DNA from 2 places in the Paenibacillus pabuli genome. Region 1 is predicted to be linked to the other one. Evidence: riboswitches for the same ligand, from Rfam matches in the RefSeq annotation. Region 1 holds a riboswitch; the other holds the start of a gene.
The links. A riboswitch is a leader RNA that binds a small molecule or an ion and turns the genes downstream of it on or off. The one in region 1 is predicted to bind S-adenosylmethionine.

Region 1 (3,424 bases):
CCGCTCTGTAATGGCCAGATCATACCTGAACTGTCCGGTGGCGTGGCCGTAGCCTTTGCTCACCGAGCAGCCGCTGCCTCCCTTGTTATTGTGATTGCGATCCTGGGACATTATGCATATCGTAAACATCCGGATAACACGGAACTTCGGGCGTTGGGCGTAGTGTCTGTGGTGCTCATTCTGCTTCAAGTACTGATTGGTTTTGGCATGATGCTTACCATCAACCGTCCGGAAGTGTACATGTTCGTGGCTCTGGCTCACATGCTTGATATCGCCATACTGTTCGGTATACTAACCTATATGAGTTTTCTGGTGTACAAGCTTCATCGGCCAGCTGATCGTTTCTAACATTTTATTGAATGTTCAGCCGTTCATGCGGTTTCCAAATGCAAAGTCCACCATCCAATGATGTACATCATTGGACAGGTGGACTTTGTTTGATGTCAGGCGGGTCAGGGCACCCTAATGTCAAGCAGCGACCATACGTTTACTCTGATTCCGATTAGGTTTAATATTATAAATCATCATATTGATCAGCAGAGTGGAAAGAGGAGGCTGTATATGCTGCGAACGTTGCTGGGTGAATTGCCGCGCCAGAATGAGGGAGTATTGGAAGAAGCGATCGAGTCCATGGTGGAGACGCTGGGACTTTTACAACGACAGCTGGATTTGAATCAGGACCCGACTCACGATTATCGCAAACTTTACGTATGGACGCAGGGATTGATCTCCTCACTGGATGAGCTGGAGCAGGCCTGTTTCGCTGCTTCCCACTTTCGCCAGAAGGTCAGGGCTGGCTCCACCGATGATATGACCATTGAAGAGAAGGCAGAGTATGCCCGTTACGTGTACTTTTACAAAGATGGATTCATTCGTTGTTTTGCGATTCTCGACAAGACGGGCACGGTATTGAATGAAATATTTAATTTGAACACGTCTAATGTAAAATCCCATTTTTCGTATTTTACCGTACTGAGACAGTTTGGCTATGCCAAAATGCATAATGATCTTGCTGTTGAATTAATCAAAATCAAGGATGCTTACCGGGAACCGATGAGCAAACTGCGCAAACGGCGGAATATGGAGATTCACTACATGAACTCCGAGATGCAGGATGATCTGTGGCAGCTCCATCAGACCTTGCAGGGGAAAGTGAAGCTCGAAGATCTGGATCAGCACCTGGAGGAAATGCGTCAGGGCGTCGATATGGTTTGCGAAACGCTAAAAGCGGCATATGGTTACATCAACAGGATGTGGCACAAGCAGGGCATGTCCGAGCTGGCAAAGTAATTGTGAAATATTTACCTTTGACAAAGCGGAATACTTGGATTATACTGAGTTTCTAATTAAGCGTTACATGACATTAACATGCATAACCATTTACATTTTACCACTGAACTTATAAATTTAATATTTCTTATCGAGAGCGGCGGAGGGACAGGCCCGATGAAGCCCGGCAACCGATTTATAATGACATGACAACAAGTCATACTTTATAGATGTTAGGTGCTAATTCCTACAAAATGGTGCAAAGCACGATTTTGGCAGATGAGAAGGTATATTCTTTCGTGTGAAGAGCCCTTTTTGTTTCTGCAAAGGGGCTCTTTTTTATATGTCAGAGGGGAGTTTTCCTTTCATTCGGGTAAAGATACATGTAGGCGGTGGGAAGGAGAAGTCATATTGATCGAATTAAAAGGATTAACCAAGACGTATGGCAGAGGTTCAAAACAAACGACAGCACTAGCCGATTTGGATCTGAAGATCGGCAAAGGTGAAATATTCGGAGTAATCGGACACTCCGGAGCAGGGAAAAGTACGTTGATCCGGTGTATCAACCTGCTCGAAAGACCAACAGCTGGTGAGGTATGGGTGGACGGCGTGAACCTGACCAGTCTCAGCAAAACAGATCTGCAGCAGCAAAGACGCAAGATTGGCATGATATTTCAGCATTTTAATCTGTTATCCTCCGCTACGGTATATGACAATGTTGCTTTTCCGCTGAAGCTGGTGAATACGCCTAAGGCTGAAATTGATCGCAAGGTGAAGGAAATGTTGACTCTTGTTGGTTTGGAGCATCACAGCAGCAAGTATCCAGCACAGCTATCAGGCGGACAGAAACAAAGAGTTGGTATCGCCCGTGCACTTGCCAGTGATCCAGCCGTTCTGCTATGTGACGAAGCCACATCGGCCCTTGATCCACAGACGACAGCTTCGATCCTGAAGTTGCTGCTGGATATCAATCAGAAATACAATCTGACGATTGTTTTGATCACGCATGAAATGCATGTCATTCAGAGCATTTGTGATCAAGTTGCTGTCATTCATCAGGGAGGAATTGTGGAACAAGGCCCTGTAACGGATGTTTTCCTTAAACCGCAGCATGCCATCACGCGTGACTTCATGCAGCGTGATCAGGAGTCTGAGCTTTTATTGGAAGAAGAAGCCCTGATACATGCGGGTGGAACCGTGCAGCAGGATGGTCGTTCTCAATTGGTCAAAATTTCATTTTTGGGTGAGAAGACGTATGAAGCTATTCTGTCCAGAACCGTTCGTCAGACCGGAGTGGACTTTGCCATTTTGCAAGGAACCATCTCAAGGATCAAACAGATTCCATACGGACAATTGACCGTTCGCTTTGAAGGCGATTCTGACGCGATTCACCGGACTGTGCATGAATTGAAAGAGCAAGGGCTTGATGTGGAGGTGCTTCGTTAATATGGATTTTTCATCTGTACGCTGGGAAGAGATCGGCAAGGCCTCCATTGAAACATTGCAAATTCTGGGAGCGTCCGGTTTGTTCACCATCATCATCGGATTGCCGCTGGGTGTTCTGCTATTTATGACTGCAAGATCGGCTTCCATCCAGTCACGAACGATTTACACCGTGTTATCCATCGTTGTTAATATTCTGAGGTCAGTACCATTTATCATTTTGATTGTTGCCCTCATTCCATTTACACGTTCACTGGTTGGTACAGCCACTGGCGTACTTGGAGTCATACCGCCGCTCGTGATCGCGGCAGCGCCTTACTTCGCAAGGTTGGTTGAGACTACCCTGCGTGAAGTAGACCGTGGCGTTATCGAAGCGGCTCAGGCCATGGGAGCATCCACCGGGCAGATTGTAAGACGCGTACTGCTTCCCGAGGCGCTACCCGGTCTTCTCGCGGGAATTACGATTACCATTGTCACGCTGGTATCTTATACTGCCATGGCCGGCATGGTCGGCGGCGGCGGACTTGGAACACTCGCAATTAACTATGGATACTTCCGTTACCAATATGAAATCATGATTATTTCCGTTGCATTCATGGTTATTCTCGTACAAGTTCTGCAAATGTTTGGCGATCAACTGGTTAAGCTGTTCACCCGGAAATAACACATAGATAGCATTTTGCATCCATTCATTACGGAATGAATGCGAAGA
Region 2 (3,424 bases), on a different contig from region 1:
TGAGCCACAAGATCTCACTGCGCAGCCCGATGATTTCATTCAAATGGGATTTTTTCGTATGCATCAAAATATCTTCTTCCAGTTTCTCGATGCGTGCTTCGATCCGGTCTCCGACTGTAAAGTAGTTATCCACAATCAAATCGACCAGCAGATACAGGAGACGATCTGGTGTGCTGACTTCCTGTTCCCACAGAATGGGCTTCAAGGTCCGAAGTTCGCTGACTTTTTGCTTCGTAACACTAATAATATAGTGTCTGCCAAGAAACAGGTTGACCGCACGCAAAAAGATCTCTTCGTCATCAAAACGAATGCTGTTTACGACAATAAAATAATGGCTCTCATAAATTTCAATCTTCGGACGCTGTTCTTCATCACTCAAACAGTCCTCTACAGCCAGATCATGCATCATGAACAGCGGCTGAAGTACCGCCAGATCATCAACGTCTGCATCGATCCAGTAAAATCCCTCAGCTGGTGGCGTCAGCGCCTGCTCAATATCGTCCACCGGGATAAATACACCGTTGTTTACCAACCGGATTTTCATCGTTCATCCACTCCTTCTGCACCCGCCGAACAGGCGGATTTTCATCAATATGGGCGCAAAAAGAACAGATCAGCCGGTCGGCAGCGGAGCCTGGAAGTCAGGACTGCGTTCGCTTTATAATCAAACGGAAGTAACGTCCCGCTGCCGGCATGCTGATGTCAATTCTCTATGCAGTTTGTCGGAATACGGCTGACAGTCAGGCCTCGGGTCGCCATCCATTGAATATGTCACCTCTCACATAAGGGTTTGCAACACTTGTTTAGTATAACGCTGGTACATGGTGCTTTCAAGCGCAAAAATGTGTCTATTTCGCGCCCTGAAGCAGTGTATGACAGCGAGAGACAAACGGTTCCGGCCTACATGAACAGACACAAAACTACATGCTTGACGTGAGAGGATTAATGTTTTAAAGTAGACGGTGAACCACACTAAATACACAATTGAATATGGCGAAATCTTATCAAGAGTAGGTGGAGGGACTGGCCCGATGAAACCCGGCAACCGGCGGTATACCGCACGGTGCTAATTCTTGCAGCGACTAAGTGTCCATTGAGGCACTGTTGTAACTGAGAGATGAGAGAGGCGCATATCTATTTACATATGACCTTTCTCGGAATCCGAGGAAGGTCTTTGTTATATGCACCGACTTCTCAGCACTGATTTTCGCTACGGAACTTGAGTTTGTCAGGTGAGAGCGCACTCAATTTGCAAATCCGCACCTGTAGACAAGCTCATGGCAGTCTATCACGGTATTGATGTGAACACATCAAGCCAGTGATGGCTGCATCTATCTATGCACAAGGAGGAGTTTGTACATTATGCCAATTAAAATTCCAGACGCACTGCCTGCCAAAGAAGTCCTTGCAGGTGAGAACATCTTCGTAATGGACGAGACACATGCTTACCAGCAGGATATTCGTCCACTACGCATTGCTATATTAAACCTGATGCCTACCAAGGAAACAACGGAAACTCAACTGCTTCGTCTGGTGGGGAATACCCCTATTCAGGTCGATATTGTGCTGGTTCATCCCAAGTCCCACACGTCGAAGAACACATCACAGGAATATCTGAATCTCTTCTACAAAACCTTCGATGAGATTGAACACCGTCGTTTTGACGGGATGATCATTACAGGTGCACCTGTTGAGCAGATGGATTTCGAAGACGTGAATTATTGGAAGGAAATTCAGGAGATCTTCGATTGGACCAAAACCAACGTGACTTCGACCATGCATATCTGTTGGGCTTCGCAGGCTGGTCTGTACCATCATTTCGGTGTACCCAAGGTAGCACTGGAAGAGAAGTGTTTTGGCGTATTTCCACATACGATCAACAAATCTCACGTACAACTGCTTCGCGGATTTGATGAAGTATTCAATGTCCCGCATTCCCGTCATACCGAAGTTCGGCGCGAGGATATCGAGAAGAACGATAACCTCGAAATTTTGGCCGAATCGGAGGAAGCCGGCATTTTTCTGGTTGCAACCAAAGACGGCAAACAAATTTTTGTGACAGGACATGCGGAATATGATCCATTGTCCTTGAAATGGGAATATGACCGTGATGCATCCAAGGGATTGGATATCGCGCTGCCAAGACACTATTTTCCAAACGACGATCCATCCCGTGTTCCTCCGGCAACCTGGCGGGCACATGCAAACTTATTATTCTCTAATTGGCTCAATTACTATGTGTATCAGGAGACGCCTTACGATATTGGCCCGCAAATCTAATCGAGATTACAGGAGGATGCTGCAATGGAAGACAATAAGTTGAAAATCGAAAGTCGCTTAGCTCAGATCGGATCCGTCAATGAACCGGTGACTGGTGCCGTAAATTTCCCTATCTATCAATCTACAGCGTTTCGCCATCCGAAGCTTGGACAGAGCACGGGCTTTGACTACATTCGTACGACCAATCCAACGCGTAAGGTATTGGAAGAGGCAGCAGCCGCACTCGAATCCGGTGATGCCGGCTTCGCCTGTAGCTCGGGCATGGCAGCCCTGCAAACCATCTTTGCAATGTTCGGACAGGGAGATCATCTGATTGTATCACTGGATCTGTATGGGGGAACGTATCGTCTGCTTGAGCGTATCCTGTCCCGTTTTGGCGTAACTGCAAGTTATGTAGACACGAACGACTTGGTTGCAATGGAGAGCATTCGCCAGCCGAATACCAAAGCCGTATTTATCGAGACGCCAACCAATCCACTTATGATGATTACGGACATCGAAGCTGTCAGCTCCTGGGCGAAGAACCATAACCTGTTGACTATTGTGGACAATACGCTGCTGACGCCATTCTTCCAACGTCCTATTGAACTCGGAGCAGATATTGTTATTCATAGCGCAACCAAGTATCTGGGTGGACACAACGATGTGCTCGCCGGATTGATTATCACCAAGGGAGAGGAATTGTCAGCCGAGATGGCGTTCCTGCATAACTCCATCGGTGCAGTACTGTCTCCAAGTGATTCCTATCAGTTAATGAAAGGCATGAAGACACTCGCGCTTCGTATGGAGCGTCATGAGTATAATTCACTTACCATTGCCAAGTATTTGCTGGAACATCCATCCGTGGGCGAAGTATACCACCCTGGTTTGTCCGATCACCCAGGATACGAGGTGCAAAAGAAACAATCCAGAGGAAATACAGGCATCTTCTCTTTCAAAGTTAAGGATGCCCGTTTGGTTGAACCACTGCTGCGCCATATCAAGCTGATTGCTTTTGCCGAAAGTCTTGGCGGTGTGGAATCATTGATGACGTATCCGGCGGTGCAGACGCATGCGGATATCCCGCTAGAAATACGGGATGCCGTAGGGGTCGATGATCGCTTGCTGCGGTTCTCCGTAGGTATTGAGCATGCAGATGATCTGA

Region 2: linked by a shared signal. The riboswitch ahead of metA (homoserine O-acetyltransferase MetA) and the one ahead of ABGV42_RS20795 (methionine ABC transporter ATP-binding protein) in region 1 are both predicted to bind S-adenosylmethionine.

Annotation. Positions count from the first base shown of each region.
Region 1 covers NZ_JBDOIO010000004.1:255,608-259,031, forward strand. Annotated here, with positions in the region: gene ABGV42_RS20785 (COX15/CtaA family protein) at 1-348, shown strand, start outside; gene ABGV42_RS20790 (Cthe_2314 family HEPN domain-containing protein) at 562-1,290, shown strand; SAM riboswitch class I at 1,415-1,555, shown strand; gene ABGV42_RS20795 (methionine ABC transporter ATP-binding protein) at 1,681-2,715, shown strand; gene ABGV42_RS20800 (methionine ABC transporter permease) at 2,717-3,376, shown strand.
Region 2 covers NZ_JBDOIO010000003.1:2,238,636-2,242,059, reverse strand. Annotated here, with positions in the region: gene corA (magnesium/cobalt transporter CorA) at 1-544, opposite strand, end outside; gene ABGV42_RS12030 (hypothetical protein) at 594-737, shown strand; SAM riboswitch class I at 999-1,124, shown strand; gene metA (homoserine O-acetyltransferase MetA) at 1,363-2,280, shown strand; gene ABGV42_RS12020 (PLP-dependent transferase) at 2,305-3,424, shown strand, end outside.